2 regions of the Bacillus sp. MBGLi79 genome follow, and region 1 is predicted to be linked to the other one. Evidence: a T-box and tRNA genes for the amino acid it is inferred to sense, from the RefSeq annotation. Region 1 holds a T-box; the other holds one or more tRNA genes.
What was found. The T-box of region 1 lies ahead of tyrS (tyrosine--tRNA ligase). A T-box ahead of a tRNA ligase gene usually reads a tRNA of that ligase, here a tRNA-Tyr.

Region 1 (11,482 bases):
AAACAAAGCTGCAAAAACGGCTGAACGCCGTCAAAGCGAAAAAGTAACCAAAACCCTTTAAGACTTGCATACCAGGTCTTAAAGGGTTTTTATCTTCTTAGAACACCGCACACAACCTTTTTCCCATCCATCGCACAGGCTTTTCATACTATTGCTATACAGCCATGAACAGCATAAAATGAACGTTATTACAGTTATCACCACATATGGCGGGATTGTGACTGGGCAGGCAGGCAAGACCCAATGATGCAAAGGGAGTATTAGTGCCTAAAAAAGCAGGGCATTTTAACTCTTCTTTTCGTGTTGGTCTCATAACGGCGCCTTGGACAACAATTCCTATACTAATGCTCCGTCACCGACGCGGGCATTTTTGTCATTTTCAACCGGTATTTCTCACTTTTTTCATTTTGATTGTCAACTTTTCATTTGATACGATGAACAAGCCGACTTTTCTTCAGCAAAGGAGGTTTTGATTGCTTGCATAATGAGATTGCAAAAGACTTACTGCTGCTAGCAGGAGGAAAAAACAACATTATCAGCATCAGCCATTGTACGACCCGTCTTCGTTTTGATGTAAAGGACGAGACGAAAATTGATATACGTGCCATTGAGAACCTGCAAGGTGTGCAGGGCACCTTTTTCCGATACGGACTATTCCAGATTATTTTCGGAGCAGGCGTCGTCAACAAAATATATAAAGAAGTCGTTCAAGTGTGGGAGGCCGCGCCTTCTGAAGAGCCTGTTCACCAGAAAAAAGCCAGCCGGAAGCTGAACCCTGCCGCAGCTTTTGCGAAAACACTGTCTGATATTTTTGTGCCGATTATTCCGGCAATAACAGCAAGCGGCCTGCTCATGGGGCTGATTGGCATGATTAAGGTGTTTCACTGGTTCGCTGCCGGCAGCCCATGGATTAAAATGCTCGACCTCGTGTCCAGCACAGCCTTTATTTTGCTGCCGATTTTAGTCGGCTTCAGTGCCGCACGGCAATTTGGCAGCAACCCATATCTAGGGGCAGTGATCGCGGGGCTTTTGACGCACCCTGATCTGCTGGACCCGTCTATGCTCGGCAGCAAAACCCCGTCTTCTTTAGATATATGGGGGCTTCACATCCCGATGATGGGCTATCAGGGTTCCATCATACCGATTCTTCTCTCCGTTTTTGTCATGAGCAAAATTGAGAAGCTATTAAAAGCGATTGTGCCGAAGTCACTTGATGTCGTGATCATTCCCTTTATTACGGTCATGGTGACAGGGTGCCTCGCGCTGATTGTGATGAATCCCGCCGCTTCTATCGTCGGCCAAATCATGACACAATCGATAGTCTATATTTATGATCACGCCGGCATTGCCGCCGGAGCCCTTTTCGGCGGCATCTACTCTACTATCGTCCTATCTGGCTTGCATCATAGCTTTTATGCGATTGAAGCAACGCTGCTTGCGAATCCGCATGTCGGTGTCAACTTTTTAGTGCCGATATGGTCGATGGCGAATGTGGCCCAGGGCGGAGCGGGGCTTGCGGTATTCCTCAAAACGAAACAATCAAGCCTGAAAAAAATTGCGCTCCCCGCTTCTCTGACCGCGTTTTTAGGCATTGTTGAACCGATTGTATTCGGGGTGAATCTCAAACTGATCCGTCCCTTTATCGGTGCAGCCATCGGCGGTGCTATTGGCGGAGCGTACGTAGTTGCGGTACAAGTTGTGGCAAATTCCTACGGGCTGACAGGCATTCCGATGATTTCAATTGTGCTGCCGTTCGGCGCCGCGAATTTTGTTCATTATATGATCGGTTTTTTGATCGCCGCCGTCTCTGCTTTTATAGCTACATTGTTTCTCGGGTTTAAAGAAGAGACAGAATAACTGGATTTATTCGTTTTCATTCATAAAACGGGGGATGAAAGGACAAAAAAGCTATGAAAATTAAAAGAATCTTAAATCATAATGCTATCGTCGTAAAGGATCAAAATGAAGAGAAGATTCTCTTGGGTGCAGGAATTGGGTTCGACAAAAAGAAGAATGATATTGTTGATCCGTCAAAAATAGAAAAAACCTTTATCAGAAAAGATACAGCTGACTATAAGCAGTTCGAAGAGATTTTAGAAACATTGCCTGAAGACCATATTCAGATTTCTGAGCAAATTATCTCTCATGCCGAAAAAGAGCTGAACATCAAAATCAATGAGCGCATTCATGTCGCTTTTTCAGACCATCTTTCCTTTGCGATTGAACGCCTGAGCAATGGGATGGTCATTAAAAATCCGCTGCTGAATGAAATCAAGGTCCTTTATCCGAAGGAGTTCCAGATCGGCTTATGGGCCAGAGCACTGATTAAAGATAAACTGGGGATTCACATTCCAGATGATGAAATCGGCAATATTGCCATGCATATCCACACAGCAAGAAACAATGCCGGCGATATGACCCAAACGCTAGATATTACAACAATGATCCGTGATATTATCGAGATTATCGAAATTCAGCTGTCTATCAATATCGTGGAAGATACCATCTCCTATGAACGGCTCGTGACCCATCTCCGCTTTGCCATTCAGCATATCAAAGCGGGCGAATCCATTTATGAGTTGGACACAGAAATGATCGACATCATTAAAGAGAGGTTTAAGGATGCTTTCCTGTGCGCCCTTAGCATCGGCATCTTTGTGAAAAAGGAATACGGCTTTGAGTTTCCTGAAAAAGAATTGTGCTACATCGCCATGCATATTCAGCGGTTCTACCAACGGTCAGTCGCACGCTGAAGCAAACAAAAAAACGCTTTTGATCATCTCAAAAGCGTTTTTTATATCTATATTATTGGTTGATCGCCGGATTGCTGATCGTATTCCACTTCGTATACGACATGTAATGGAAATACTCATCGCGATATGGATGTTTTGTATTGGAGTTCCAAGGCTTTTCTCCGCCGCAGAAGTGCACGATTGCCGGGTTTTCTCTCGTTTCATTATATTGCTTCCGCCCTAACAGAGTCGGTGGGGTTTTCAGCTTTAACATGATATAGGTTTGAGCGTTCCAGCGCGGATGAAGTTCATACCACTGATCATACAAGATCGCATTCAGTGCATCTTGGTCGTGCAACACAAGAAAATCTTCGTCTGGGTGTTCATTGATAAAGTTGATGACTTTTTCTGTGATGTTTTGCTTTCTCCAAGACTCACAATCAATAATCATGATACCTGAGTTAAAATACTTCCCTGTATCAGTGATGTCCATTTCCTTCAGGCGTTCATGCTGCCCCGCATCCTCAACAGCGGCAACGGTGTATGGCGCAATGTCCAAGTCCCATAACTTTGAAATATCCTCTAGGACAAGCGCATCGCAATCGATGTAAATCATTCGTTTGATGCTTTCATCCTTAATTAAGTCGGGAATCGAAATACGGTAATACGCTGCTTTTGTAATATGGCTGCTCTCTACAGCATGTTCATACATGTTGGTATCCACTTCTAAAAACTCAATCGGCACGCCGAATTTCAAAGTAGTTTCTTCCAGTCTTTTTTTGTTATCAGGCTGAATTCCGCCATCAATGACGTATAATTTAACCTCTCTCTCCTGATCCATATTGGTCAATAAAGAAACGAACATCCCACCCAAATGACGAGCATAATTATCATCTGCGCATGATACGATATGCATGATTTCATCTTTCCTCAATGGTATTCATCTCCCTTTTTGTTGTACAAGTTACATACCCTTTTTCAAAAAAATAAACACGTTCTCCGACATTTTTTAAAACAGAATGTGTGATACAACAAAAAAGGTGTCATTTTTTGAAGATGCGATAAAGCCAATAAAGAATGAAAAAGCTGGCGATCGTGATGGCTTCAGCCGAGACGATATACCACGGCCATGGCCCGAGAACATCCAAGAGAGAGGATCCTCCCGGTTTTTTCGTCAAATACATATAATTCGCGCCAAGCCATCGATCAATCAGGTAAATGCAGACGCCGTACACATTGACAAGCAGGACAGTCACCCATAACGAGCGCTGGCCCATTCTGTATGTGCCAATCACCGCCATCAGCAGACAGGATAAAAACACGGACCCGTGCGAAATAAAAAAGAGGATATATCGGATATGCGGAAAAGAATACATGCCGAGGTCGGGAGTGGCAAGAGCCTGAATCGAACTGCCAATGCCGGCAAAAAACAAAAATACAAACAGCTTTCTGCTTTTTGTCACTAGCATAATGGCTGACAAATACACCGACAGGTCACTAAGCTGGAGAGGCAATGAAGTGCGCACTGACCACCTGCCCGTGGCGATCATCCATATTTGATAGCCGATTTGCGAACCAAGCAAAAGAAACACAAACAAAAAACGCAAAAACCGGCTGGCCTTAGACCGTTTAATCCCATCTTGAAACAGAAACAACAGAACGGCCAAAAGAGCGATAATCGCTAGCGTTACCACATGCTCTGTCGAAAACAGATGAAATGGATCATGCTTATAGACGGATTGAACATACTTTTGCAAAACTGCACCCCCGTTTGCGGTTTTTTGTTTATTTTGGCGTTGTTTGGGCTTTTTTTATTCAACCGATATATGGGCTTGAAGTTCACATCAGACTCTGTTACAATTCGTTTCATAGCTAATGATTCTGATAATTTAAGGCAGGCCTAAAAAATGGAACGTTCACATCGACATCAGCAGCTTCGGAAGGAAGAACACGATACACTTTCTAAGCTCAAACAAATGCCCGTCGAGTCACTCAACCTGGAAGCCATTTCGATCGCTACGAATCTGTATCGGTCTGCGCAAAGGCTCCGTGTCAAAATGGAGACTGAGGTTCTTTCTTCCTATAACCTTTCTTGGACCGCTTTCTCCATTCTTTATGATCTATGGGTATGGGGAGCGCTCGAAACAAGAAAAATCGCTGAGCTGTCAGGGATATCTACAGCTACAGCAAGCAACGTGATCAAAACACTTGAAAAAAAGAGTTTTTGCCGTAAAAGCATCGACACAAGAGATCGGCGACTCGTGTTTGTCTCCATCACCGATTCCGGCAAACAAGCGATCGAAGAACTCTACCCTGAGTTTCACAAAGGGGAAACAGAGCTCATAGGGGGAATGACAAAGGACGAACAGAAAACATTGACAGGGCTGCTTAGAAAGGTAGCTGACAATCTTCATACACCATAAGCTTTGACAGGAATCCAGTAGGGTTTGTCTCCCTGTTCCAGAGAGCCGGCGGAAGGTGCGAGCCGGCGCACAGGCAAACGTGAATTACCTCCCCGAGCTTTCTTTGTGAACCTTAAAAGTAGCAAAGAACGGGAAACCGTTATTCGAATGAGCGGAAGACGATGTCTTCAACCAGGGTGGTACCGCGTGCATTGAGCCACGTCCCTTATCGGGATGGGCTCTTTTTTGTGTTTGTAAAAAAGGAGGAAAAGTGATGAAAACATTTGAACAGCTCACAGCAGCACAGCAAAAAGAAGTCGAAAGACAGCTTCAGCTTTACATGACAGGCGCCCACGAAGTCATACCGCCGGAGGAATTAAAGGCAAAGCTCGTGAAATCGATTTCGACAGGCACACCGCTCAAAATTAAACTTGGATTAGATCCGTCTGCACCAGATGTACATTTGGGCCATACGGTTGTGTTAAACAAGCTTCGCCAATTTCAAGAAAACGGCCACATTGTCCAGCTGTTAATTGGGGATTTCACAGGGAAAATCGGTGATCCGACCGGAAAATCAGCAGCAAGAAAGCAGCTGACTGATGAAGAAGTTCAACACAACGCCAAAACATATTTTCAGCAATTCGGAAAAGTGCTGGATCCTGAAAAAGTCGAGCTTCACTACAACTCGAAATGGCTGAAAACATTGAATCTGGAGGATGTCATTGAATTGGCAGGCAAAATAACCGTAGCCCGCCTGATGGAGCGCGACGACTTTGAAGAACGCATCGCCATGCAAAAACCGATCTCGCTTCATGAATTCTTTTACCCATTGATGCAGGGATACGATTCTGTCGTTCTCGAAAGCGATATTGAACTTGGCGGAACAGACCAGCATTTCAATGTCCTCATGGGCCGGCATTTCCAAGAACGATACAACAAAGAAAAACAAGTTGTCATCCTGATGCCGCTCTTGGAAGGCTTGGATGGCGTGGAGAAAATGTCGAAGTCGAAACACAACTACATCGGCATTGACGAACATCCAAACGACATGTACGGAAAAACGATGTCACTGCCCGACAGCCTGATGAAAAAATACATCCACTTGGCAACAGACTTAGAGCTTGAAGAGAAAAAACAGCTCGTGAAAGACTTAGAAACCGGCGCAGTTCATCCGCGTGATGCCAAAATGCTTTTAGCCAAAACAATCGTCCGAATGTATCACGGAGAGAAAGCAGCAGAAGCTGCCGAACACTCGTTTAAAACAGTCTTTCAGGAAAACAGCCTTCCTGATGATATTCCGTCTGTCCAATGGGAAGGCGAGAAAACAATCGCGATTGTCGATCTGCTCGTTACATTGAAGCTCCTCTCTTCGAAGAGCGAGGCGCGCCGCATGATTCAAAACGGAGGTGTACGCATCGACGGAGAGAAAATAACAGATGTTCACGCCAAAGCAGAGATAAGAGAGAATATGATCATCCAAGTCGGCAAACGCAAGTTTTTAAAGCTCCAATAGTCTGATATTCCGAAACGCTTATGACCCTTCATTCATAAGCGTTTTTTTGCAGGTATAAAGCACTGTCTTTTCAAAAACGCTCTCCATCTTGCAGGAAACTCCTTTAGCATCCCGAAATATTCCCCAACCATACATTTAGGGGAGGTTTATTTTTGATGAAAAAGCTTTTGACTGTCATGACGATGGCTGTTTTAACTGCCGGCACACTGCTCTTGCCGGCACAGAGTGTTACTCCTGCGGCGCACGCTGTACAACTATCAGATAGCGAGCGCGAGCTTCCATTCAAAGCAAAGCGTGCGTACTCTACCATTTCTCAGCTAAGTGAAGCAATCGGCCCCAGAATAGCCGGAACTGCAGCTGAAAAAAAGAGTGCCCTATTGATCACCTCATCAATGAGAAAATTAAAGCTTGATGTAAAGGTTCAACGATTCGACATTCCTGATCGCCTTGAGGGAACGCTGTCTTCAGAAGGACGCGATATTCTTCTCCAAGCGGCGTCCGGCTCGGCTCCGACTGAGGAACAAGGACTAACGGCTCCGCTTTACAATGCAGGCTTGGGCTATCAAAAGGACTTTACCGCTGACGCCAAGGGCAAAATCGCCTTAATTTCCAGAGGAGACCTGACTTATTACGAGAAAGCCAAAAATGCCGAAGCCGCTGGAGCGAAAGCTGTCATCATTTATAACAACAAAGAAAGCCTCGTACCTATGACGCCAAACCTGTCGGGAAATAAAGCCGGCATTCCGGTCGTCGGCATTAAGAAAGAAGACGGCGAAGCACTTACCCAGCAAAAAGAAGCCACTTTAAAACTAAAAGCATTCACAAACCAAACCTCCCAGAACATCATCGGAATCAAAAAACCAAAGAATATCAAACATCCAGACATTGTGTACGTGACGGCCCATTACGACAGTGTTCCTTTTTCGCCCGGAGCAAATGACAACGGCTCAGGAACCTCTGTTATGCTGGAGATGGCGCGTGTCTTAAAAAGCGTTCCATCTGATAAAGAAATCCGCTTCATCGCTTGCGGCGCTGAAGAGCTCGGTTTGCTCGGCTCCTCTCACTATGTAGATCAACTATCCGAAAAAGAGCTGAAACGAAGCGAAGTGAACTTCAACTTAGATATGGTAGGCACAAGCTGGGAAAAAGCGTCTGAGCTGTATGTCAACACATTGGACGGCCAATCGAACGCTGTTTGGGAATCCAGCCACACGGCCGCTGAAAAAATAGGGTTTGACAGCCTGTCTCTGACACAGGGAGGATCATCTGATCACGTGCCATTCCACGAAGCCGGCATTGATTCCGCCAACTTTATTTGGGGAGACCCGGAAACAGAAGAAGTTGAGCCATGGTATCATACCCCCGAAGACTCGATCGAACATATCAGCAAGGACCGCCTCCAGCAAGCAGGCGACCTTGTGACAGCCGCTGTCTATGAGGCTGTGAAAAAAGAGAAGAAACCGAAAACCAATAAGAAACAAATGAAGGCCAAAGCATCTGACATTTATGAAGATATCAAATAAAAAAAAAGACGGCTTGGGTGCCGTCTTTTTTATAATGATCAGCTGTTTAGCCGTCTATAAGTAAAGCTTTCAGTTTATCAACTGTATTTTCTTTTTCTAACGGCCGATAAATGGTCAGTTTCAAATCAGGAGAATCGTATATTTGTAATGTCATATGCTCCATCACCATTGTTCCGGCTGCCGGGTGATGAAGTACTTTTTCTCCTGCGTGTGTGCCTAATACTTCATGGTGGTTCCACCATTTTTTAAATTCCGGGCTTATTTCAGTTAACTCATCGATCAGCTCTTTTATCCATGCTTCCCCAAGAAACCGGCTGGCTGTCGATCGAAACTGTGCGATCAGTTTTTTGGCGTGGCTTTCCCAGTCGTCAAGCAGATTCCGATACTCCTTCGAGGTGAAACATCGCCATATGGCGTTTCTTTCCTTTCTGCTCATTTGGCCAAAATTGCCGAACACAGCACAAGCTGCTGTGTTCCAAGCAATAACATCCCACTTTTCGTCAGTCACATAAACAGGGCAATTGGTTAAATGATCAATAAAGTGCCGTACAGCCAGAGGAAGGCTTTTATTTTCTTCATCCTGATCATCTAAAGGAACATGATGGCCCGCCAACAGAAAGACATGGCGTTTTTCCTCGTAATTCAATTTGAGCACTCTCGATATGCTTTCCAGTACCTGTGTAGATACCCGAATATCCCTTCCCTGCTCAAGCCATGTGTACCATGTGACACCTATACCGGACAGCTGGGCTAATTCCTCTCTCCTCAAGCCTGTCGTTTTCCTTCTGGTGCCCATAGGCAATCCAAACTCTTGCGGAGAAATCTGTGCCCTTTTAAGTTTTAAAAACTCCCCTAGCTCTTTCCGTTTTTCTGCCATACTGTCCACATACACACTCTCCTTCTGCATAGAATTTCCTATTAGTATTCTACATAAAAAGGAGAAGGTTTTTATATTATTTGTTTCGTTCTGCAAATACTTCCGCGGCCACAGGAAGAATGGTATTCAGTGCATTCGGGAAACCTGAGTAAATAATCATCTGCATCATCACTTCTATGAGTTCTTCTTGTGTCCATCCGACATTCAGGGCTCCGTTAATATAGAATTTTAGCTGCTGGGTATTGCCCAATGCAGTTAATCCAGCAACGGTTGCTAATAATCTGGATTTCAGATCAAGACCTGGTCTTGAAAAAATCTGACCGTAGTTAAACTCCACAGCAAGCACACCAAGGTCAGGAGCGATGGAATGTTTAAAATTGTCCACGATCGCTTCATAGTTCTCCTCATCAATTTGTTTCAGAATATCTAACCCTTTTTTATAACGTTCACTTGTTTGCACCAGCTTCTATCTCCCTTCCAATATCGCTTTTTTAGTCGTACGATTTATGGTAATCCTTGAACTGAAGGCAATACCGACCATGATCATCCCCACAATACAAACGCCGTTCCAATGAAACAGCATCCAGACTGCACCCCCTGCATACGATCCCAAGGCGCCGCCTAAAAACGTGCTGACCATAAAGATGCCATTCAATCTGCTTCTCATTTCAGCCGACAATTGGAAAATCTCCGCCTGACACGCCACCTGATTCGCCTGAATGCCCATGGTGATGAATAAAGCGCCCAATACAATCACAATCAATGAAGTCTGGCCTGCCATTAATAAAACAAATGACAATAAGGTAAAAGACATACAAAGCTTGTTGGAAAAAGCAGCTCCTTTTTGATCAATAATCCGGCCGATCAGCGGAGTCGCAAAAGCCCCGCCAATTCCCACCAAACCGATTGTTCCGGCAGTCTGGCTGCCAAACGAAAATGGAGGTTCACTCACCATAAACACTAACGCCGTCCAAAATAAACTGAAGGCCCCAAACATGAAGCCTTGGTTTACACATGCTTTTCTTAACACCTTCTCCTTGATCAAAAGGGGAAATAATGAAGAAATGAGTTTTCCGTAATAAAATGCATGTGTCCCTTTGCTTTTCGGAAAGCAGAAGTGAATGATCAACATAATGATGACGGCTGCTGCACAGGCAATCCAATACATCACGCGCCAGCCATAATGGGCATCTATCGCCCCGCTGACCACTCTCGCCCCTAAAATTCCGCAAACCAAGCCGATGGCTACGTTTCCGAGTACTTTCCCTCTGTTCCTGTCATTTGCTAAACCTGCCGCAAACGGCACAAGGATTTGAGGAATAATCGTAAAGAATCCCAATAATAAATTTGTGATCACTAGCCATGGAAAGCTTACAGCTAACGCTGAAGCGGCCGAACAAACCCCCACTAAAAATAGCAGGCTCACAATGAAGCGGCGGCGTTCAAATAGATCTCCCAATGGAACAAGCAGCAAGTTCCCCGCCGCATAGCCAATCTGCGCCAATGTAGCAATCATTCCAGCTTGTGCCGACGTCACATGAAACGTGCCTGCCATGCTGACAAGCAATGTTTGATTGATATAGACATTAGCTACAGTAAACCCGCAAGTCACCGCTATAAGAAAAATCAAACCTCTCGATAATGAAATGGAATGGTTCATGTTTACCTCCTTTCTTCATGCATGATAAAGCAGGTTCAATCATGGAAACAGAAGTGAGTTTATACTGGTATAAAAAGTACTACAAAGCAAAAAAGCGAAACCCTGTCAGGCTTCGCTTTTGTAAAACATTTTGTTAATCAATCCACTTCTTTCTTAATCCCCAGCATTTTCTCATCTAGGTAATGGGCGATTTCCGCGGCTTCCTTCAGCTCATCTGTTAATTGCTTAGGAACGTCATTGTTCAATTTATAGTAAATTTTATGTTCAAGGCTTGCCCAGAAGTCCATCGCGATCGTCCGGATTTGAATTTCTGCTTTGACATATTCCACACGGTTCGTTAAATTCACAGGCACCTCAATGATTAAATGCAGGCTTCGGTAGCCATTCGGTTTGGGTGTCTGGATATAATCCTTTACCTTTACGATTCTCAAATCTTCATGCTGCTTCAACACATTTACGACATTATAAATGTCAGAAATAAAGGAACAGATGATGCGCACGCCGGCAATGTCGTGAATATGCTCCTTCATTTCCCTCGTCGTAATTTCGCAGCCCTTTCTCATTAACTTATTCACGATGCTTTCAAAGCTTTTGACACGGGATTTTGTATGTTCAATCGGGTTGTGTCCGTGAATGAGGTTATATTCCTGGCTGATAATTGAGAACTTTGTATCGAGTGCATCTAGCGCAAATTTATAAACTAATAATTCATTTTTCCAATTTTCCATTACTGTTTTTAAATCGTCCATATGTGTTACAGATAAATCCATTTTCG
Region 2 (11,482 bases), 520 kb from region 1:
GGTGTTTGGGATAAAAATATTAATCAGCAGCTCAGAGCTGACTTTGGCATTCAGTGGTATGCCGGTCTCAATATAATCCCCCATTCCAGTATCCCGCTCAATGGTCAGCAGGGCGCCTATACGACGTTTCGCCATATAATTGATCGCTTTTGTGATGGCCTCAATCGTTTTCTGCTGCGCTTCTTCTACAGGCGTGCCGCTCCTTGAAAAAAAGCGGCCGCGGCCTAGCTGTTCAAGCGCTCTTCTCAGCTCAGGCTGAAAGATAATAATAATTGCTAAAAATCCCCATGTTATCGCTTGGTCCATCAGCCACTGAAGTGTGCTGAGGCCCAAATATTGGCTGGCCATACGAACAAGCACGATGACTACAATTCCTTTTAACAGCTGAACCGCTTTCGTGCCGCGTATCACCATAATCAATTTATATATCACATACCAAACAAGGAGAATATCAACGGCATTGCCGAGGTACTGCAAAAAAGGGATATCCTCAAAAGCCATTTCCTCGTCCTCCAAGATTTCAGTCATTTCGTATTTTGTGTTTTACGTGTTACGCATATGTACTTTACATAGCGAGCCCATTATACCACATATCGATTTAGCAAGTGAAATGTGTCAGCCGCTCAGCCCGCAAAAAAAGAGCAAAGCGGCTAACGCGCTTTACTCTTCTCCGTTCGGATTGAATGCATTGAGTACACTTTTCCCCGCAGACTTCATCTTGTACCATGTCCAGTCGAATAATTGATTGATTTCTTCAATTTGACCGGTGACTTGTCCAGCAGAGGCCATATACTTTTCGCCGTTCACGACGGTTACATCCCCGTCTATTTTGCCTTTAATAATCAGCTTGCCGTTTTTGACAGTGACATCACCTTTAACCGTCTCACCTTCCGGCACGGTCACAGTATGATTATGAACCACAAGATTCGGCTGCTTGGACACGCTGAAATTGTGGTCATTATGCCAGCTGTTAAAAAAACCTCCGCCCATCAAAATGATGAATACCGCAGCAGCTGCGATAACGGGATGGCTTCTGAACCATCTTTTCACAGAAGCTCTTTTCTTCTCCTTAGGCAATTTTGCCATGACATTAGCGGTAAAATCCGCGGGGGCTTCGACATGCGATGTGCTCCGTACGAGCGCTATAGATTTCTCCATCTCGTAAAAATGCTTTCTGCATGTCTCGCATGTCTCCAGATGTTCATTTAATACGTGTTCATCTTTTGGAAGGATATCTCCATCAAGATGCATATGCATAAGCTGCACAATTTGTTCAGGACAGCTCATTTCATCACCCCACTTAAAGATCCCTTAATTGTTTTCTAAGAGCCTCTCTGCCTCTGTGAATCCGCGTTTTCACAGTCCCCACAGGAATGTTTAGAATCTCCCCGATTTCAATTAATGAGAGTTCGTCAATATACTTTAATACGATGACTGTTCTGTATTTGTCAGGAAGCTTTAAAATTTTCTGCTGAATCGTGTTTGAGAGCTCCAGCGACACAACTGCATCTTCAGGCAAAACACCATCTGCGGCGATTTGGGAATACATGGTCAAGCCTTCTGTACCAGCCACCTCTGCATCGAGGTAATAATCCGGCTTCTTTTTGCGAATGCGGTCAATGGTCAAATTGGTCGCGATTCGATAAAGCCAAGTTGAAAATTTCCGGTTAATATCAAAACTGTCGATATTAACGTACGCTCTGATGAAAGCCTCCTGTGCAATATCCTCCGCCTCATGCACATTGCCAAGCATACGGTAGCAAAGCTGATAAATTTTATCTTTGTAAATATCTACGATGTCCGCAAATGCATCCTGGTCGCCTTTTTTGACTTGTTTAATTCTTTTTTTAATCATCATTTCCATATTTATCTAACCTCTGCCTTCACCGGTCTGTATGTATACGAGCTTCGTTTCAAAAGGTTTCAATTTTTTTATAAAATAAGTTTATCAAATTTTTGGCAGGGTGTAGATGGTAATTCGTGAATAAACTACCTTAACATATTTTTAAAATTATTATACAGACTGAACAGTTAGAAGTTGGAATGAATTTTAAAAAAGAAAAAAGACACCTTTTGGTCAAAGGTGTCTGTGACTGGGCTAGCTGGATTCGAACCAACGCATGACGGAGTCAAAGTCCGTTGCCTTACCGCTTGGCTATAGCCCAATAATGGTGGAGGGGGGCAGATTCGAACTGCCGAACCCTGAGGGAGCGGATTTACAGTCCGCCGCGTTTAGCCACTTCGCTACCCCTCCACATTAAATTTAGAAAAACAGTGCCGGCAAGAGGACTTGAACCCCCAACCTACTGATTACAAGTCAGTTGCTCTACCAATTGAGCTACACCGGCAAGATGGTGGAGGATGACGGGCTCGAACCGCCGACCCTCTGCTTGTAAGGCAGATGCTCTCCCAGCTGAGCTAATCCTCCAAATGGTGACCCGTACGGGATTCGAACCCGTGTTACCGCCGTGAAAGGGCGGTGTCTTAACCGCTTGACCAACGGGCCGTTGTGTTCTCGTCGAGCTGACAAAAGTTATTATATACAGGTCACCCCCTGTTTGTAAAGAGAAAAATTAAATTTTTTATTTTCAAACTTTTTAACTCCTTTTTTAACTGAAAAAGCCTCCCAACTAAAGTCATTTATTTTATGATAGAGACAAGCAAAGCAAGAGAGGAGAAACCAATATGATTCTAGTCAGTTCCTGCCTTGGAGGCATTGAGTGCAGATATAACGGCTCTCACGCAGCGTCTGAGAAAATCAGAAAACTCGTCGCTAAAAATAGAGCAGTCATGGCTTGCCCTGAACTTCTTGGCGGCTTTTCAACCCCCCGTGAACCCGCAGAAATCATAGGAGGCACCGGCGAGGATGTCCTCAATGGAACCGCAAAAATCGTGACAGCTTCAGGAGAAGACGTCACAGAGCTATATATGGAAGGTGCCGCGAAAACATTGGCTTACGCAAAAGAAATCAACGCCACTGCCGTCATATTAAAAGAAAACAGTCCATCTTGCGGAAGCGGCTTTATCTATAACGGCACATTCTCTGGCAAAAAAATCCCCGGCAGCGGAGTAACCGCCGCACTGCTAAAACAAGCGGGCTACCGCGTCATTTCAGAAAACCAGCTAGACGACATATTGTAAGGAGGCCACCCCATGACTCAAGACATTTCTTTATCCTTCTATAAGCCTGAACACTTGCCCGAGCTTCAATCATTCACGCTCACCAACGATGACAAACGCTTTACCTCCCTCCCGAAAGAGGTGCTGTCTCAGGCTCTGGGCATACAGGACCGATACCCGGTTGTCATCTTAAAAGACGATCTTCCAGTCGGTTTTTTCATTTTACATGCATCAAAAGAAACGCTAGCTTCCTATTCTAACAATCCATTTGCTTTACTGCTCAGCTCCCTGTCTTTAAACGCTGTGCATCACGGAAAAGGGTACGCGAAAAAAGCCATGCTTTTGCTTCCCTCTTTTGTGAGCGGATACTTTCCATGGTGCGACGAAATCATCTTGGCCGTCAATCATCTGAACATACACGCAAAACACCTTTATATGAAATGCGGGTTCATTGATAAAGGACGGCGAAGAATCGGGCCGCTTGGAGAACAGTTGATCCTTCATCATTTCTTATAGTCTTGAGTGAAATAAAATTTCAAAAATGTAAAAACATAGTTGAAATATCATAACAGAAATGAATATACTGAATATTGAGATATATCATTTTAAAACAGGGGGCATCCTCATGTCAGAATCACTAAACCTTCATCATCTTACAACGGAATCACGCAATAGCCAAACGGTTGAAATCCACAAAGCAAACACTCTCGGCATCCTCAAAATGATCAACAACGAAGATATGAAAGTCGCTGCAGCCGTTCAGGAGGTTCTCCCCGACATCAAAACAGCTGTAGACTGCGCGTATGATTCATTTCAACATGGAGGCCGGCTCATATATACAGGCGCAGGCACAAGCGGCAGACTCGGCATCATGGATGCTGTTGAATGTCCTCCCACTTACAGCGTAAGTCCTGATCAGGTCATCGGAATCATGGCTGGAGGCCCCGAAGCCTTTTTACAGGCAGCAGAGGGCATTGAAGACAGTGAAAAAGCAGGAGCTGAGGATTTAAGAAACATACAGCTCACGTCAAATGACACCGTCATTGCCATCGCAGCAAGCGGCCGTACACCTTACGCCGCAGGCGCCCTAAGATACGCCCGCGAAGTCGGAGCGCACACCATCGCCCTTACTTGCAATGAAAATTCCGTCATCAGCAAGGATGCGGACCACAGCATTGAGGTTGTCGTCGGACCTGAGGCCATTACAGGATCAACACGTATGAAAGCTGCAACCGCTCATAAAATGATTCTAAACATGATATCTACCGCTGTAATGGTAAAAATCGGCAAGGTCTACGAAAACTTGATGGTAGACGTCAACGTCAGCAACAAAAAACTAAAAGAACGCGCCATCAGCATCATCCAAATCCTTACAAACGTTTCATACGAAACAGCCAGGAAAACCCTGGAACAAGCCGATCATCACGTCAAAACAGCAATCGTTATGCTCAAAACCAGCACAGATCAGAAACAAGCAAAGACATTACTCGATGAAGCAAACGGTTTCATTGATAAAGCAATCGAAAATTACCATTCATGATAAGGAGAGAACTAGAATGGCAACAGGCGGTTTAGCGATCATCCAATCAATGAAGCATAAACTCCCTCCATCCGAGCGTAAACTTGCAGATTATATCCTAACCCATCCACACAAAGCAATCGAAAGCACCGTCAGCGAAATCAGCACCTTAGCCAATTCAAGTGACGCTGCCGTCATCAGGCTCTGCAAATCACTCGGATTAAAGGGATTTCAAGATTTAAAAATGAGAGTAGCGGGCGATCTGGCAAAGCCTACGTTTCAGGGCTACCGTGATATTGTTCCCCACGAGCCGCTGCCCTCTATTTCCGAAAAAGCGGCCGGCAATGCCATTCAAGCCATTCAGGATACTTCAGACCTGATGGACTACAAAGAACTGGAACAAGCGGTTTCTCTGCTTCTCAAAGCTCACACTGTGCATTTTATCGGCGTCGGGGCTTCCGGCATTGTCGCCAAGGACGCTCAGCAAAAGTGGCTTCGCATTCATAAACAAGCAACCGCGTTTACAGACACTCATCTTGTGGCATCTTTAATCGCAAATGCAGATAAAGACGACATCGTATTCGCCATTTCGTTCTCAGGAGAGACGCAGGAAATCATTGAACTGCTTGCCATGGCTAAGAAAAAAGGCATCACAACGATCAGCCTCACACAATTCAGTCAGACATCCGTCTCCGCACTGGCTGACGTCCCATTGTATACAGCCCATTCCAACGAAGCCTTGATTCGAAGTGCAGCCACTTCCTCCCGTCTCGCCCAGCTTTTTATGATAGATGTATTGTTTTTAGGCATGGCGGCTGAGCAATATGAAGAAACAACCAGCTATATCGATAAAACAAGAGAAGCCATACAATCTATGAGAAAAAAATAAAGCATCTTGAAGGGGAGGGGTTTTTAATGAGCAAAGAAAATAACTACCATCAACTCGCAAAGAAAATCCTCGAGTTATGCGGGGGGAAATCCAATATATCCTCATTTACGCATTGCATGACAAGGCTGCGTATTACACCTTACGATGAAAACAAAGCAGATGCTCAGGCTTTAAGAGCGCTTGACGGAGTATTGGGGGTCGTTGAGGCTGAAACCTTACAAATCATCCTCGGTACAGGAGTCGTCAATCATGTCACAACGGCTTTCTCCAAGCTCGTCTCAGCTGAAGAAGGTGTCGATGTGAATGAAGCAGCCGCCAAAAAGAAAGCCGATATCAATCGAAAGAACGCCACTCCTTTTAAACTTTTCTTACGTAAAATCGCCAGCATTTTTATCCCTCTTATTCCGGCTCTTGTCGCTTCCGGTTTAATTACCGGGATTACCAAAGCAAGTATTCAAGCCGGCTGGCTCTCTGCAGAATCACAAATTGCTGTTGTCCTGACAATCATCGGATCAGGGCTGTTCACTTATCTCGGCATTCTTGTGGGTATCAACGCTTCAAAAGAATTTGGCGGGACACCCGCTCTTGGGGCTTTGGCCGGGATCTTGATTATCAATCCGGAGATCGCAAAGATCAGTTTATTTGGAGAAGAGCTTCTTCCGGGCAGGGGAGGCCTGATCGGAGTCCTTTTCGCTGCTATATTCATTGCTTACACCGAACAATTTATTCGCCGCTTTATTCCTCAATCACTCGATATCATTGTCACACCCACCGTTTCACTGTTAATCACCGGAATCGTAACGTATGTCGTATTCATGCCTTTAGGCGGATTCATTTCTGACGCCATTACATCCGGCCTTCTGTCCATCCTGGACATCGGCGGCATCGCTGCGGGCTTTATTCTGGGCGCAACCTTCCTTCCTCTCGTCGTAACCGGATTGCATCAAGGCTTGACGCCTGTGCACATGGAACTGATCAATTCAATTGGCAATGATCCTCTGCTCCCTATTTTGGCTATGGGAGGTGCAGGACAGGTAGGCGCGGCCTTTGCCGTCTTCGTGAAAACGAAAAAAACAACACTGAGAAAAGCAATCGCCGGCGGGCTTCCGTCAGGCCTGCTCGGCATTGGGGAACCACTCATTTTCGGAGTCACGCTGCCGCTTGGCCGTCCGTTTTTAACGGCATGCTTAGGTGCTGGAATCGGCGGCGCCTTTCAAGCTTATTTTCAAGTAGCCACCTTTGCGATTGGTGTCTCCGGACTGCCGCTTTCCTTTCTAGTCCTGCCTTCGCAAATCATCCTGTATATCGTCGGGCTCTTCATTTCCTACGCGGCCGGCTTTTTATTGACCTATGCATTCGGATATAAAGATGAAATGGCTTCTCAGTTCGATTAAATTGTTTCTGTTTTAGGGATAGTAAACGGGATAGAAGCACAGAAAGGGGATAACCTGTGAAAACAAAGACACTGTTGTTATTCAGTGCCATTTTAACCCTATCGATATTGGCGCCAAATGAAACCTTCGCGCAAACAGCAGACAGCTTGGTTGAGCCGAAAACCATAAATGCAGCAACTGCACAATTCTCGACGAAGAAGCTAAGGAAGGTAGATCAGATGATAGAACGGGATATTGCAGCAGGATTTCCAGGCGCCGTTCTTGTCGTCGTGAAGGATGGACGCATCATAAAAAAAGAAGCATACGGCTACAGTAAAAAGTACGAAGGATCAGAGCTGCTGCGCCATCCGGCAAAAATGAAAACCCGCACGATGTTTGACTTAGCCTCAAATACAAAAATGTACGCCACAAATTTTGCATTGCAGCGCTTAGTCAGCCAAGGAAAACTTGACGTCTATGAAAAAGTTTCTGCATATTTGCCTGGTTTCAAGGATCAGCCTGGAGACCCCATAAAAGGAAAAAACAAGATACGTGTCATTGATGTTCTTCAGCACGAATCAGGGCTTCCATCAAGCTTTTACTTTTACACGCCGGAAAAAGCCGGCAAATACTATTCCCAGGAACGTGACAAAACGATTGAATATTTGACGAAAATTCCGCTCGATTATCAAACCGGGACAAAACACGTATACAGTGACATTGGGTATATGCTCCTCGGCTGTATTGTCGAAAAACTCACCGGAAAACAGCTTGATGGCTACGCGGAGCAAGAGCTCTACAAGCCGTTGAAGCTGAAGCACACCTTGTACAATCCGCTGCAAAAAGGCTTTAAACCAAAGCAGTTCGCAGCTACTGAACGCATGGGCAATACACGTGACGGCGTTATTCAATTCCCTAACATACGCACAAACACGCTGCAAGGAGAAGTGCATGATGAAAAAGCGTTTTACTCAATGGATGGCGTGTCTGGCCATGCCGGATTGTTCTCAAATGCAGATGATATGGCCATTCTGCTGCAAGTCATGTTAAACAAAGGATCATACCGAAACATTTCTTTATTTGATCAGAAAACAGCTGACTTGTTTACAGCACCTTCAGCAACAGATCCAACATTCGCTCTTGGCTGGCGACGGAACGGAAGCAAAAGCATGGAATGGATGTTTGGCCCTTACGCCAGCGCAAATGCTTACGGGCATACAGGCTGGACGGGGACAGTTACAATCATTGATCCGGCATACAATTTAGGCATCGCATTGTTAACAAATAAAAAGCATACCCCAGTTGTTGATCCAGAAGAAAATCCCAACGTCTTTGAGGGTGATCAATTTCCAACAGGCAGTTATGGAAGCGTTATAACCGCGATTTATGAAGCAATGGAATGAATGATTAGACGATAGGAGGAAGTTTCTATGAAACCTGTCTTTCCGCTTATCCTTTCAGCCGTTCTTTTTCTTTCATGTTTTCTCGTGGCTAACCAGAAAGAAGCCACTGCATCTAAAAGTTCAATCGATGCCAATCAGATTGTCAATCGTATGTCATTAGATGAAAAACTCGGTCAGATGCTGATGCCTGATTTTAGAAATTGGCAAAAGAAAGGCGAGTCCTCACCGCAAGCCCTTACGGAAATGAATGAGGAAGTCGCCAGCCTCGTCAAGAAATATCAATTCGGAGGCGTCATTCTTTTTGCAGAAAATGTAAAAACAACAAAGCAAACGGTCCAGCTGACAGACGCTTACCAAAAGGCAAGTCCCAAAATCCCGCTCATGCTTAGTATTGATCAGGAAGGCGGCATTGTAACGAGGCTAGGGGAGGGCACTAATTTCCCAGGGAATATGGCGCTGGGCGCAGCCAGAAGCAGAATCAATGCGTATCAGACCGGCAGCATCATTGGAAAAGAGCTCTCGGCCTTAGGCATCAATACAGATTTCAGCCCTGTCGTAGACATTAACAATAATCCTGATAATCCTGTAATCGGCGTACGGTCATTCAGCTCCAATCGAGAACTGACATCACGACTCGGTTTATACACGATGAAAGGGTTGCAGCGGCAGGATATCGCCTCTGCCCTCAAACATTTCCCGGGACATGGAGACACGGACGTTGACAGCCATTATGGACTGCCGCTCGTTTCCCATGATCAAGAACGGCTTCGAGAGGTCGAGCTCTATCCTTTTCAAAAAGCAATTGATGCCGGTGCTGATATGGTGATGACAGCCCATGTTCAATTCCCTGCCTTTGACGACACCACATACAAAAGCAAACTCGATGGATCGGACATTTTGGTTCCAGCTACACTTTCGAAAAAAGTGATGACAGGCCTTCTTCGTCAGGAAATGGGCTTTAATGGGGTCATCGTTACCGATGCGCTCAATATGAAGGCAATCGCAGATCATTTCGGACAGGAAGAGGCTGTGGTCATGGCCGTAAAAGCTGGTGTCGATATGGCATTAATGCCAGCCTCAGTTACTTCATTGAAAGAAGAACAGAAATTCTCACGTGTTATTCAAGCTTTGAAAGAAGCCGTGAAAAACGGAGACATTCCTGAACATCAAATCAACAAATCAGTTGAAAGAATCATTTCCCTGAAAATAAAACGCGGCATGTATCCAGCACGGAACGACGACAGTACAAAAGAAAAAATAGCCAAAGCCCAAAAAATCGTAGGAAGCAAGCAGCACCTGAAAGCAGAGAAAAAAATAGCTGAAAAAGCAGTAACTGTATTAAAAAATGAACAGCACACTTTGCCGTTCAAGCCCAAAAAAGGCAGCCGAATCTTAATTGTGGCACCTTACGAAGAACAAACTGCTTCAATCGAACAAACCATTCGCGATCTCGTCAATCGTAAGAAAATCAAACCCGTATCTCTCGACAAAATGAATTTTGCCAACCAAGTATTTAAGGCCGAGCATGAAAAACAAGTAAAAGAGGCTGATTATATCATTACCGGTTCCTATGTCGTCAAAAATGACCCTGTCGTCAACGACGGTGTCATCGACGACACCATATCTGATTCAAGCAAATGGGCTACCGTGTTTCCGAGAGCTGTCATGAAAGCCGCACTGCAGCACAATAAACCTTTTGTCTTAATGAGTCTGCGCAATCCCTATGATGCCGCCAATTTTGAAGAAGCAAAGGCACTGATTGCTGTCTATGGCTTTAAAGGATACACAAATGGCCGTTATCTTCAACCTAATATTCCGGCCGGAGTGATGGCGATATTCGGCCAGACAAAACCTAAAGGCACACTTCCAGTTGACATTCCGTCAGTCACGAAACCAGGGAACACCCTTTACCCATTTGGCTACGGTTTAAATATCAAAACGGGAAAACCGCTTTAATGAGGAGGAACATATGAGAAAAACAATATTCGCTTTTCTCACAGGGCTCATGATGTTCGGAACGATAACCGCTGCCTCTGCTTCACCCGATTCAAAGAATCAAACGGCTAAAAAACCTAAAGTCCAGACCGGTATAGACACGCTTTTGCCAGATTATAAAAAACAGCTCAAGGGAAAACGAATCGGACTGATCACCAACCCAACCGGAGTAAATGCATCTCTGAAAAGCAGTGTCGATATACTTTTCGAGAATCCAGAAATCAAACTGACAGCTTTATTCGGCCCTGAACACGGCGTCCGCGGTGACGCCCAGGCTGGAGACGAAGTAGGCTCTTACATTGACGAAAAAACCGGGGTTCCTGTATACAGTCTCTACGGAAAAACGAAGAAACCGACACCAGAGATGCTGAAAAATGTTGATATTCTACTATTTGATATTCAGGATGTCGGGACCCGTTTCTACACGTACATTTATACAATGGCATACGCAATGGAAGCCGCTAAAGAATACGGCATTCCGTTTATGGTGCTGGACCGCCCGAATCCTCAAGGCGGAAATCATATTGAAGGACCAATCTTAGAACCTGAATACGCCTCATTTGTCGGATTGTATCCCATTCCGTTAAAGCATGGGATGACGATAGGCGAATTGGCTATATTGTTCAACAAAGAGTTTGACATTGATGCCGATCTAACAGTGGTAAAAATGAAACACTGGAAACGAAAAATGGATTTTGACGATACCCGATTGCCTTTTGTCCTCCCTTCGCCTAACATGCCGACAGTGGAAAGCACATTTGTTTATCCTGCAACCGGGCTGATTGAAGGAACAAATATATCTGAAGGGCGAGGGACAACAAAACCATTCGAATTGATCGGAGCTCCCTTTATCAAAAGCACAGAGCTTGAAGAAACATTAAACAGCCTCCATTTGCCGGGCGTGACATTTAGGGCAGCATCCTTTACCCCAACGTTTTCTAAACATCAAGGAACGCTTTGCCACGGTGTGCAGCTCTATGTGACAGACAGAGATAAGTTTGAAGCCGTTAAAACAGGTCTTTCAGTCATTAAAACCATACACGATCTCTATCCTGAGGATTTTGAATTCCTCTCAACAGGTTCATTCAATAAACTGGCAGGCAACGGCTGGATCAGGACAAAAATCGAAAATGGAACTTCTATTGAAGACATCATAGACAGCTATGAAAAAACACTCCAACAA

Region 2: it encodes a tRNA-Tyr, which carries the amino acid that the T-box ahead of tyrS (tyrosine--tRNA ligase) is inferred to sense. The anticodon was not compared.

The regions. Positions count from the first base shown of each region.
Region 1 is NZ_CP026521.1:4,522,289-4,533,770, forward strand. It holds gene epr (minor protease Epr) at 1-47, shown strand, start outside; gene sacX (SacY negative regulator SacX) at 478-1,857, shown strand; gene sacY (transcription antiterminator SacY) at 1,911-2,753, shown strand; gene C1T29_RS23085 (glycosyltransferase family 8 protein) at 2,806-3,666, opposite strand; gene C1T29_RS23090 (YwaF family protein) at 3,776-4,489, opposite strand; gene ywaE (tyrZ transcriptional regulator YwaE) at 4,640-5,155, shown strand; T-box leader at 5,150-5,364, shown strand; gene tyrS (tyrosine--tRNA ligase) at 5,406-6,647, shown strand; gene ywaD (aminopeptidase YwaD) at 6,803-8,170, shown strand; gene C1T29_RS23110 (helix-turn-helix transcriptional regulator) at 8,217-9,056, opposite strand; gene C1T29_RS23115 (carboxymuconolactone decarboxylase family protein) at 9,124-9,507, opposite strand; gene C1T29_RS23120 (MFS transporter) at 9,514-10,707, opposite strand; gene ywaC (GTP pyrophosphokinase YwaC) at 10,845-11,477, opposite strand.
Region 2 is NZ_CP026521.1:224,682-236,163, reverse strand. It holds gene cdaA (diadenylate cyclase CdaA) at 1-501, opposite strand, end outside; gene rsiW (anti-sigma-W factor RsiW) at 661-1,287, opposite strand; gene sigW (RNA polymerase sigma factor SigW) at 1,301-1,864, opposite strand; tRNA gene C1T29_RS01360 (tRNA-Gln) at 2,094-2,165, opposite strand; tRNA gene C1T29_RS01355 (tRNA-Tyr) at 2,170-2,254, opposite strand; tRNA gene C1T29_RS01350 (tRNA-Thr) at 2,276-2,348, opposite strand; tRNA gene C1T29_RS01345 (tRNA-Val) at 2,353-2,428, opposite strand; tRNA gene C1T29_RS01340 (tRNA-Glu) at 2,432-2,506, opposite strand; gene C1T29_RS01335 (2-thiouracil desulfurase family protein) at 2,686-3,141, shown strand; gene C1T29_RS01330 (GNAT family N-acetyltransferase) at 3,154-3,636, shown strand; gene murQ (N-acetylmuramic acid 6-phosphate etherase) at 3,746-4,660, shown strand; gene C1T29_RS01320 (MurR/RpiR family transcriptional regulator) at 4,677-5,528, shown strand; gene C1T29_RS01315 (PTS transporter subunit EIIC) at 5,555-6,922, shown strand; gene amiE (N-acetylmuramoyl-L-alanine amidase) at 6,979-8,304, shown strand; gene nagZ (beta-N-acetylhexosaminidase) at 8,332-10,260, shown strand; gene C1T29_RS01300 (exo-beta-N-acetylmuramidase NamZ family protein) at 10,274-11,482, shown strand, end outside.